Regions from separate parts of the Paenibacillus sp. FSL W8-0426 genome, predicted to be linked through region 1. Evidence: riboswitches for the same ligand, from Rfam matches in the RefSeq annotation. Region 1 holds a riboswitch; each other region holds the start of a gene.
What was found. A riboswitch is a leader RNA that binds a small molecule or an ion and turns the genes downstream of it on or off. The one in region 1 is predicted to bind cobalamin.
Positions count from the first base shown of each region.

Region 2: another riboswitch for cobalamin. It lies ahead of nikB (nickel ABC transporter permease); the one in region 1 lies ahead of cobJ (precorrin-3B C(17)-methyltransferase).
Region 3: another riboswitch for cobalamin. It lies ahead of MKY59_RS06870 (ABC transporter substrate-binding protein); the one in region 1 lies ahead of cobJ (precorrin-3B C(17)-methyltransferase).

Region 1 is NZ_CP150203.1:6,442,645-6,445,920, forward strand. Features, by position in the region: gene cobJ (precorrin-3B C(17)-methyltransferase) at 1-1,392, opposite strand, end outside; cobalamin riboswitch at 1,668-1,893, opposite strand; gene MKY59_RS29125 (uroporphyrinogen-III synthase) at 2,138-2,962, opposite strand; gene MKY59_RS29130 (endospore germination permease) at 3,111-3,276, opposite strand, start outside.
Region 2 is NZ_CP150203.1:280,053-283,328, forward strand. Features, by position in the region: gene MKY59_RS01275 (AraC family transcriptional regulator) at 90-938, shown strand; cobalamin riboswitch at 1,010-1,201, shown strand; gene nikB (nickel ABC transporter permease) at 1,315-2,304, shown strand; gene nikC (nickel transporter permease) at 2,301-3,137, shown strand; gene MKY59_RS01290 (ABC transporter substrate-binding protein) at 3,153-3,276, shown strand, end outside.
Region 3 is NZ_CP150203.1:1,513,561-1,516,836, reverse strand. Features, by position in the region: gene MKY59_RS06875 (iron chelate uptake ABC transporter family permease subunit) at 1-1,035, opposite strand, end outside; gene MKY59_RS06870 (ABC transporter substrate-binding protein) at 1,032-2,030, opposite strand; cobalamin riboswitch at 2,244-2,400, opposite strand; gene MKY59_RS06865 (histidine phosphatase family protein) at 2,537-3,229, opposite strand; gene cbiB (adenosylcobinamide-phosphate synthase CbiB) at 3,220-3,276, opposite strand, start outside.

The DNA.
Region 1 (3,276 bases):
CACCTTGATGACGTCCCCGATCGGCACCACGATGAACTTCGCGGCGCGCAGCTCGGCAACGAGCCGGTCCGGCTCGAAGGTTGGCACGCGCAATATGATCTGGTGCTCCGGCGTATACTCCAGCTCGCCGTCGTCACCCGCGCATTGCGCAAGCAGCGCCATCTGTGCGGCGCTGAACTTTTTGTTGCCGACGCCGGGCGATACGCCCACCTCGAAGAGCGGCGGCTTGCTGCCTGGCGCGGGCGCCGTGCGCTCCAGGGCCTGCGGCGCAGCGGCTCCAGGCCCGGCGTCCAGCCAGCGGCTGGCTGCTTCGCCCGCGAGGGCCCCGCCTGCCGCGAGCCGACCGAGCGCCTCCGCGGCCAGCTCGGCTGCGCCGATGGACGCGGCTGCGGCGGCTGCGTGCGTCGCGGCAACCGCCGGCGCAGGCCGCTCGGCGACGAGCACGGCAGTGGCTCCGCCGGCATCGCTGCCCGCCGGGCTCGTCGCCGGTCCCGCAGGCGCTGCGCCGGCCGCGCTTTGGCCCGCTGCCGTACCGCTCGCGGCAGCACGGGCCTCCATCGCGCCGAGCGACCATGGCTCGGCTTCCGTGCGCAGCCGCTCATGCGGCCGGAGCGGCTGTTCCGTCGCGTTCAGCGTGTATTTCCGCTGATAGCCGCGCGGGGTCACCATGAGGCCTTCGTACATCATGGTGGACGAATTGCCGATGATCACGGTCGTCAGCATGCCGATGTCATGGTTCAGCATATCCTCCAGCGTGGTGATGACCACATGCTGGCGGTCGCGGTACGCGCTTTTGACCAGCCCGACAGGGGTCTTGGGATCACGGTAACGCAGCAGAATCTCCTGCGTTTCTACGATCTGGCGGGTCCGCCTGCCGCTCCGCGGATTGTACAATGCAATGACGAAATCAGCGGAAGCCGCGGCCTCAACCCGGCGCTTAATGGTGTCCCACGGGGTCAGATGGTCGCTCAAACTGATCGTGCAAGCATCGTGCATGACAGGCGCTCCCAGCAAGGAAGCGCAGGACTGGATCGCCGAAACGCCCGGAACCACCTCCACTTCCACGCCGCTGTCCGGCTTCCATCCGCGCTCCATCAACACTTCGTATACGAGGCCGGCCATACCGTATACGCCCGCGTCGCCGCTGGAAATCACGGCCACGATTTTTCCCGCTTCCGCCTGTCTTACCGCTTCCTGCGCACGGCTGACTTCCTCGGTCATGCCCGTACGTACGATTTCCTGTCCGGTCAGCAGCGGCCGAATCAGGTCGACGTACGTGTTGTAGCCGATAATGACCTCGCTCTCTCTCAGTGCCTCAAGCGCCCGGTGGGTAATATGCTCCATGGCCCCTGGACCGAATCCGATAACAAGCAGCTTGCCTAGTCCTTGCATCTGTTTCTCCTCCTCCGATAACCTGTCCGACTTAAACAGTGAAGAAGGACGGCTAAGCCGGCCTTCTTCGCGCCTTATCGCATATTCAAAACTCTGAGAACGCCAATAAATCCCGTCCGCAATGCGGACGGGATACGAATGTACGTATGCTCAAGAACACAGCATCATTCCGTGGAAGAATGATCCTGCTGATGCATGGCCCGGAAGGGTCTGCCGGACGGACCTATGGTCCGCCCTTTTCCTGATCGTTCGTACACCGCTCCTTTCCGCGAAGGGTCCGGTGACACATTCAAGGTAGGTCTCCTGGCTCTGGTTCATCAGCTTCCTTTTCGTCTTCCCCGGTGAATCCGAGTGACTTATCAGCAGCAGCTCCAACGTCTGCGCAACCGATATTATTGAAAGGAGCCTCCCCATTACAGTGGCGGGACCGCTCGGGATTTGCACCCGATTCCCTGTTACCTCTTGCCTGAAAGCAAGAGCACCTTGTCTGTTTTCATGTGATGATATTGTCTTCATCATACCATCCGTCAGGAAATGATGTCCATGCCCATGAAGGCCTGCATTCATTTAATTTTCCCGCCCGGACGCAATCCTTTGCCTGCGAAACTAAAAAGGCCCTGATCCATGTATGGATCAAGGCCTCTTCTTATTAGCTTTTCCATTCCTCTTCGGTTGACCAAAACCCGCACATCAGCATAGCGAAGGACTGCTCTCAGCCTTTTCGCCTTTTTATACCGTGCATCCTTTAAGCCTGATCTACCTTCAAAGCGGCGTAATAACGGCCCAGCTCCACGATGAGCGCCCCCATCTTTTCTTCCTCGGGGACAACGCGAACCTCGATGCCTTCCTCGCGCATGGCATTTGCCGTTACTTTGCCCACCGAAGCGGCCACCACGCCCTGCCTGAACGCCTCCTGCATCTGTTCCAGCTTGCCTTGCGAAGCTGCGTATTCCGTCAAAAAACGCACCTGCGGGCCGCTTGTAAAAGCAACGGCGTCAACCTCGTTCGCGATGATTTCGTTCAACAGCTGCGCCAGCTCCGCTTCTTCCGGCGGCACATGCCGATAAGGCAGCACCTGCCGCACCTGGGCGCCTTGCTGCTCCAGCCAACTCACCAGTTTCGGTGCCGTTTCGCCATGGAGCTGCAGCATCACTTTTTTCCCGGCAAGATCATGGGCAGCAAACTCGCGGATCAACCCTTCCGTGCTGCCATCATCGTCCCGAACGATGGGTGAAAGCCTGCGCTTGCGCAGTGCATTCACCGTTTTGTATCCTCTCGCCGCAATCGACGAAGCCGCAAGTACATCAAGCAGCGCTCCGGCAAGCTCCATATCCTCTGCCATATCAAAAATGGCATCGAGCCCCATGCCCGTCGTCAGCACCGCCCAGTCCGGCGGATTGGAAATCCAGGAGACCAGTCCGTCCCGAATGCTCCGGTCATCCAGAAACACCGTTCCCTGTGCAGGCCGTACCAGCGGAATTCCGCCCATTTTTTCAACCAGCAGGGACATCTCCCTCGACTTGCGCGGTCCCGTCAGAGCCACGCGTATGCCTGCCAAATGTTGCGCCATATCGTTCCCCCCAGTTGGATTCTGCCGAAAGTTCATCAGTCTGACTTCAGTATACAGGCAGAGCCCATGCAGGGGAACCTTGAATACCCTTTATTTTCGGGGTTTTCCTATAACGATTTTTTATAAAATCCATAAACCATGCACCTTCTTAAGAAGGTTGAAGTTTTCCGCCCTGCGGGCCGCTTCGCTTTCTTTCATCCTCCTGCCCGGATTTCTCCGCATGCTGCTCATGCTTGCCTGCCCGTTTCTTTTTGGGTCGAAGAAACAGAAACAACAGGATCGGAATCAAGACCTCAAACACTATGGCGATCCAT
Region 2 (3,276 bases), 750 kb from region 1:
GTTTGCCTGTTATAATTTTGATAAAACTCGAAGAAGTGAGTCGTGGGTGCAAACGTTGGCGGCTCTCCAAACAGAAGGAAGGGACAGACGTGAGCAGAATCGAAATGAATGTGGTGCCGATGGATTGGACGCAGATGGAACTGGTCATGCTTTTTTTCGGGTGGGAGGCCTGTGAGCCTTTGCATTACTGGGGGCCGGGCGTCCGTGACAGCTACATTATCCATTACGTTCACAAGGGACGCGGCAAGGTGCTGATGAACGATCGGCAGCATATGTTAACCAAGGGACAAGGTTTTCTCATTCTCCCCGACACGATCGTGCATTATGAAGCCGACGAGGCGGACCCATGGACGTATTCGTGGTTTGGCTTCAAAGGCGTGCAGGCCAAAGCGTTCATGCAGCGCGCGCAGTTGAATTCCGATCATCCGGTGTTTCGGGCAAGGAACGAGGCGGCGCTGGACGGATTGTATCAGGAAATGGTTCAGGTGTCCGGCCGCTCGGGCGCGGACGTGTTTACTCAAAGCTTGTTGTATCGCCTCATAGCCGAGCTGATTGCTTCTTCACCGGAAGAGGAGGGCAAGCGGCAGCCTTCTTCTACCAAAGAAGAGTACATACGACAGGCGGTGAGATACATGGAGAACCGATATAGCCAAAAAACGAGCGTTCTCGACATCGCGCAGGCCGTAGGACTGGATCGCACGTACCTGTCGGGGCTGTTTAAGGAAAAGTACGGCAAGCCGCTGCAATCTTTTTTTCTGGAATACCGGATGAATCGCGCCGCCGAGCTGCTGCAGAGTCCGATGCTGTCCATTAGCGAGGTGGCACATTCGGTGGGATATACGGACCCGCTATTGTTCTCCAAAATGTTCAAAAAGGTCACCGGCATGTCTCCGAAGGGAGCCAGAACCAAGTCCACTGAAACGAGTGATGCACGATAGAATAAGTCCCTTAAATTTGAAGAAAAAGCTATGATCTTGCCTACCTGCCAGTTATACTGGAACACATACCAATCGAATAGATGGAACTGGGTGCTGTACCCGATCGGGTACAAGCTTAATAGGGAAGCCGGTGAAATGCCGGCGCGGTCCCGCCACTGTAACAGGGGAATCAGGCAGCGATAAGCCACTGGCCATAGCCGGGAAGGCGCTGCAACGATGTTGATCCTGAAGCCAGGAGACCTGCCCGGTTTGACAACACAGCAACAGCCTACGGGAGATAGGAAGGTGTTTTGAATTAGCGCGATTTTTGTATGGGAATCGGTTTATTTGAGGCGTCCTTATCCGGGAATATACGGGAGAGGGATGCCTTTTTTGCATGGCAGAGATCGGGTTTGCTGTGAATCGAAGCAGAGAGGACGGCTGGCTTTTGGGCAAATACATCGGTAAAAGAATACTTCAGCTGGCAGCCGTTCTGTTCGGCATCACCTTCCTGACCTTTCTCCTGACCTACCTGTCGCCGGGAGACCCGGCCAGGCTGATGCTCATGGCTACGGGCGTGACGCCATCCGAGGAGCTGGTTGAGCAGGTGCGGGCAGAATTGGGACTGGACAAGCCCTTTTGGGTGAGGTACGGCCTATGGCTTGGACAAGTCGGGACAGGAGATTTCGGTACGTCGTACAAATACGGACGGCCCGTGTTCGACGTGCTGATGTCACGTTTGCCGGCCACGCTGCGTTTGACAGGCGGTGCCATGCTTCTTGTGGTCGTTGTTTCGTTTCCGCTCGGCATCCTGTCGGCCATCCATAGAAATAAAGTGCTGGATCTCATCATTCGCCTGTTCTCCTTCGCAGGGTTGTCCATGCCAAGCTTCTGGCTGGGCATGCTGCTTATGCTCTGGTTCGGCGTGCATCTGAAGCTGTTTCCCGTCACGGGCAGCTCGGGTCTGCATAGTCTCGTATTGCCTGCATTAACGCTGGCACTGCCTTTGATCGCTCAGTACAGCAGGCAAATCCGCGCCGTCATTCTGGAGGAACATTCCCAGAACTACGTAGACGGAGCCAGAGCCAGAGGCATGAAGGAAGGAACAATCATGATCCGGCATATTCTTCCGAACGCGATGCTTCCAGTCATCACGCTAATGGGCATGTCTACCGGGGCTCTGCTCGGCGGGGCCGCAATCATAGAGAGCTTGTTCGTGTGGCCGGGCGTGGGCCAGATGGCGGTGGAAGCGATCTTTTCACGGGATTATCCGCTCATTCAGGGTTATGTGATCTGGATGGCTACGATGTATGTCGTGTTGAATCTGTTGGTCGATGTATGGACCCATCTGCGAGACCCGCGGATCCGATTGGATGTGGATGTATGATGAGGACATTCCGGCTTACGTTGTCGCAGCATCGTTGGTTCGCCGTGGTGCTCGCGTTGACGGCGTGTTGGATCGTGCTCGCCATGATCGCCCCCCTGTTTGCGCCGCATGATCCGCTGGCCACCAACTTTGGCATGGTGCTGCAACCCGCCAGCCCCGAGTATCCGCTCGGGACCGACCAATTGGGACGATGCATTCTGTCCCGTATCCTGTATGGGGCACGCACGTCGCTGCTGCTGACCTTCATGATGATCGGCATCGTGTTCGGGATCGGCGTAGGCATCGGCATCATTGCCGGTTATGCGCGCGGCATCGTGGATTCGCTGTTGATGCGGCTGGCCGATACGATGATGGCTTTTCCCGGAATCATTTTCGCCATCGCCGTCGTCGGCATGTTGGGTCCGGGTCTGCTTCATACGGTCATCGCGCTGTCGGTGGTCTGGTGGGCCAAATATGCGCGCATGGCGAGAAGTTTGGTCATATCGCTGCGACAAAAGGAATATGTCGCCGCCGCCGCTTTCAGCGGGGCGCGTCGTACCCGAATCGTTTGGGGCACCGTTCTGCCGAACATGCTGTCACCGTTAATCGTGATGGCCATGATGGATGTGGGCGGCATGATGCTCTCCATATCCGGCTTGTCCTTCCTGGGGCTTGGAGCGCAGCCGCCGGAACCGGAGTGGGGAGCCATGCTGAACGAAGGCCGGAGATACCTGCAGACGGCCCCATGGCTATTGCTGTATCCGGGCCTGGCGATATTTTGTACGGTCATGATTTTTAATTTGTTGGGCGACAGCCTCAGGGATGTGCTGGACCCTCGAAAAAACGCAGCTTGACTGGAGGATATAGAAGTGAAAACAACCCGTTTAAAAGCAGTACTGCTTACGTTCGCGTCATTTTTTATTGTATTTGCCCTCACGGCATGCGGAAGTACCAATTCATCCAGCAGGACTGGTACCGGTGGGAAAGAAACAA
Region 3 (3,276 bases), 2.0 Mb from region 1:
CCCCTTTTGCAGCTTTTTGTTGCGGTGCAGCAGGTAGGCGAAGAACGGTGCTCCCACAAATGCCGTGACGACGCCGAGGGGAATCTCGGTCGGTGCCAGCAAGGAACGGGCAATCGTGTCGGCCCATACCATGAAGATCGCACCGCCTATGGCGGAGAGCGGCACCAGCAGACGGTAATCCGGGCCGACGATCAGCCGCAGCATATGCGGAATGACCAAACCGACAAAACCGATCACGCCCGACACCGAGACGGCCCCAGCCGTCAGCAGCGTACCCACGCCGAGCACCGTCAGCTTCAATCGGTCGACGCGAACGCCGATGTGGGCAGCCTGTCTTTCGCCCAGCGCCAAAATGTTCAATGAACGAGCTTGGCTCCACAGCACGAGCAAACCAAGCAGGAAATATGGGAAAAGGATGGCCGTATACGACCATCCACGCAGTGCCAGACTTCCCATCGTCCAATATATAATTTCGTTAATCGTTTGTTTGGACATGGTGGACAGGAAGGATACGACCGCTCCCAGGAAACTCTGCATCACCACGCCGGCAAGAATGAGGCTGTGCGTCGGGATTTTGCGGCCTTCGCGCGCCAAAGCCAGCACAAACCACAATGTCAGCACTCCGGTCACGAAAGCAACCAACGGCAGCGTCCAGACGCCGATCAGCGCATATTGCAGGCCGAAAAAGATCAACACGGCTGCCCCCACCGACGCTCCGGACGATACGCCAAGGGTGAACGGGTCGGCCAGCGGGTTGCGCAGTACGCCCTGAAATCCAGCGCCGGCCACGGCTAATGCTGCGCCGACGAGAACAGCGAGCAGCACCCTCGGAAGGCGTACCTTCCATATGATCTGTTCCGCTGCAGTCGTCCAATCCGGAACGATCCGGTCACCCAGCCATGGAACGTGATGCAGAATAATACCTGCAATATGCCGGATCGGCAGCGAGACCGAGCCGATGCCGGTGCAGATCAGCACGGTCAGGACAAGCAGCACCATGCCTGCTGTGCCGTACACTGCAAGTTTGCGGCTCATTGGAACAAGTCAGGATAGACCGCCTTGGCCACTTCCTTCAAACCTTGGGTCACGCGAGGACCTGGACGAGTCAGCAGGTTGGCATCCAAACCGATGACCTGATCGTTTTTGACGGCTGTAATTTGATCCCAACCGCTGCGGGCCTTGATGATTTGATCCAGTGTTTTGGAGTCTTCCACCACGTCGTCCGCGTACAAAATCACATCCGGATTGGCGGCGATGATGTTTTCTTCGTTGATTTCATTCCAGCCTGTCATGTCGGAAGCGACGTTCGTAGCACCGGAAAGCGTGATGATTTCATCCATGAACTCTCCCTTGCCCACAGTCCAGCCTGGGGAGAACTCCACGTACACTTTTTTCTTGTCTTCCGGTTTCACCGATTTGACCGCTTCCGTCACGTCAGCCACATCTTGTTTCATCTGTGCGGCCAATTTCTGGGCTTCTGCCTGACGGTCCGTAATTTTGCCGAACGTTTCGATGTTGTTGATTACGTCATCGACCGATTTCGGGTCTGTTTTGAAAATGGTGATACCCAAGTCGCGCAGCTTTTTCACGGCTTCCTCGCTCATCGAAATCCCCGTTACCACGAGATCGGCATCCGCTGCAATGATCGACTCTTCGTTCGGCTTGGACACGCCGCCCATCTTCGGTTTTGTCGTCGCTGCTTCCGGATAATCGTCGAAATCGGATACGCCCACGATCTGCTCGTCCAATCCGAGCGCGAACAGCGATTCCGTTTCGGCTGGCGATACGGAGACGATCTTTGTCGGCGCCTTTTCAAACGTAAACGACTCGCCCGTTGCATCGGTCACCGTGAGCGGATACTGCGTTTTAAGGTCCGTCTGCGCCTGTTCCTGGGATTGCCCCTGTGCCGGCTGCTGCGTGCCTGCGCCTCCTTCGTTGTTCGTTGTTGCCGCTCCGCATCCTGCGAGAGCGAATGTCAGCATCGCTGCGCTCAGCAGGGACGCCATGCCTTTCCATGTCGTGAATCTCATGATTGGATTCTCCCCTTTTTCTGTGTTTGGTAGATCGAAGACTGTGCTTCCGCCCGTGTCTGTCCCTTGAATGGCCGTTTCTTGAAAAAAAATCCCCGATCCTTGCGATCAGGATCAGGGATAACGTCTCGCATATGGCGATCCGCGCACGACAGCACAAGGCCGCATGCATGGAGCATTGCCCGAAACGCTGTCCTTTCCTCGAAGGAACACCGATGGTTAAACGCCCTGGGCAGGCAACCTGACTTTCCACGCCGAATCGGCTGGATTACAGTGGCGGGACCGTGCCGGATTTGCACCGGCTTCCCCTGTTTTACCCGTTTGCCCTCTCCGGATCGTCCGAACGGACGCCGTGATTTTCGGGAGTAACGGGTCCCATGGTCGTTGATATTGCATCACCATTCAAGTGGGTGTGCATCTGCTGCCGAACGCCTTCGCCAGCTCTTGAAACGATGCTTGTACCGAAGCCACACTTCTGTTGTGATTATAGGTGATATCGACCGTGCTTACAACCCGATTTCGGGAAAAGAAAGACGGATCGCCTTCCACCCGTCAGGCGAACGTTCCAATTGAAGCCGGATCGCTTGCCCCGGAATGACCGAAACGTCCCAGAACGACTGACCTGGCAGCAGGCGAGTCAGCATGTAACGAATGACCCCGCCATGCGCAATGACCAGTTCTTTCGTCTGCGCTGTTGTTGAATCGCTAGTTCTCTCATCCCGAGGTTCCGTCCATACTACTTCATTCAAAAAATCATCAATCCGGGCCGCAAACGATAACCACGATTCCCCGCCGGGCGGAGTTACCGTTTGCGGTGAATCGATCCATTCCCGGTAACGGGCCAAATGCTTGAGTTCCTCATAGGTACGCCCTTCCCATTCGCCAAAATGGATTTCTCTCAGCCGGGAGTCCATGTGGGCTTGCCCTGCGTGCAAGGGCGCGATCCGTTCCAGCGTCTGACGGCAGCGAAGCAGATCGCTGCTATGGACCGCTCTCCACTCGATGCCGCCCAACTGCACGCGCAGTGAGGCCAATTCCTGCTCCGCTTCAGGCTGCAAACCGATATCGGTATGCCCAAGGTACCTCTTTTCCGTGTTCCATGCCGTCGTGCCATGACGAACCAACCATAATTCTTTTTCCCATCCATCGTATGTCCCTTGCTCATCTTGTGGTTCTCCCCGTCTTGTCATCATGTCCATAACAACGAGCCTCCGCAGAACCAAACCAGAAGATTCACCAAGATGCA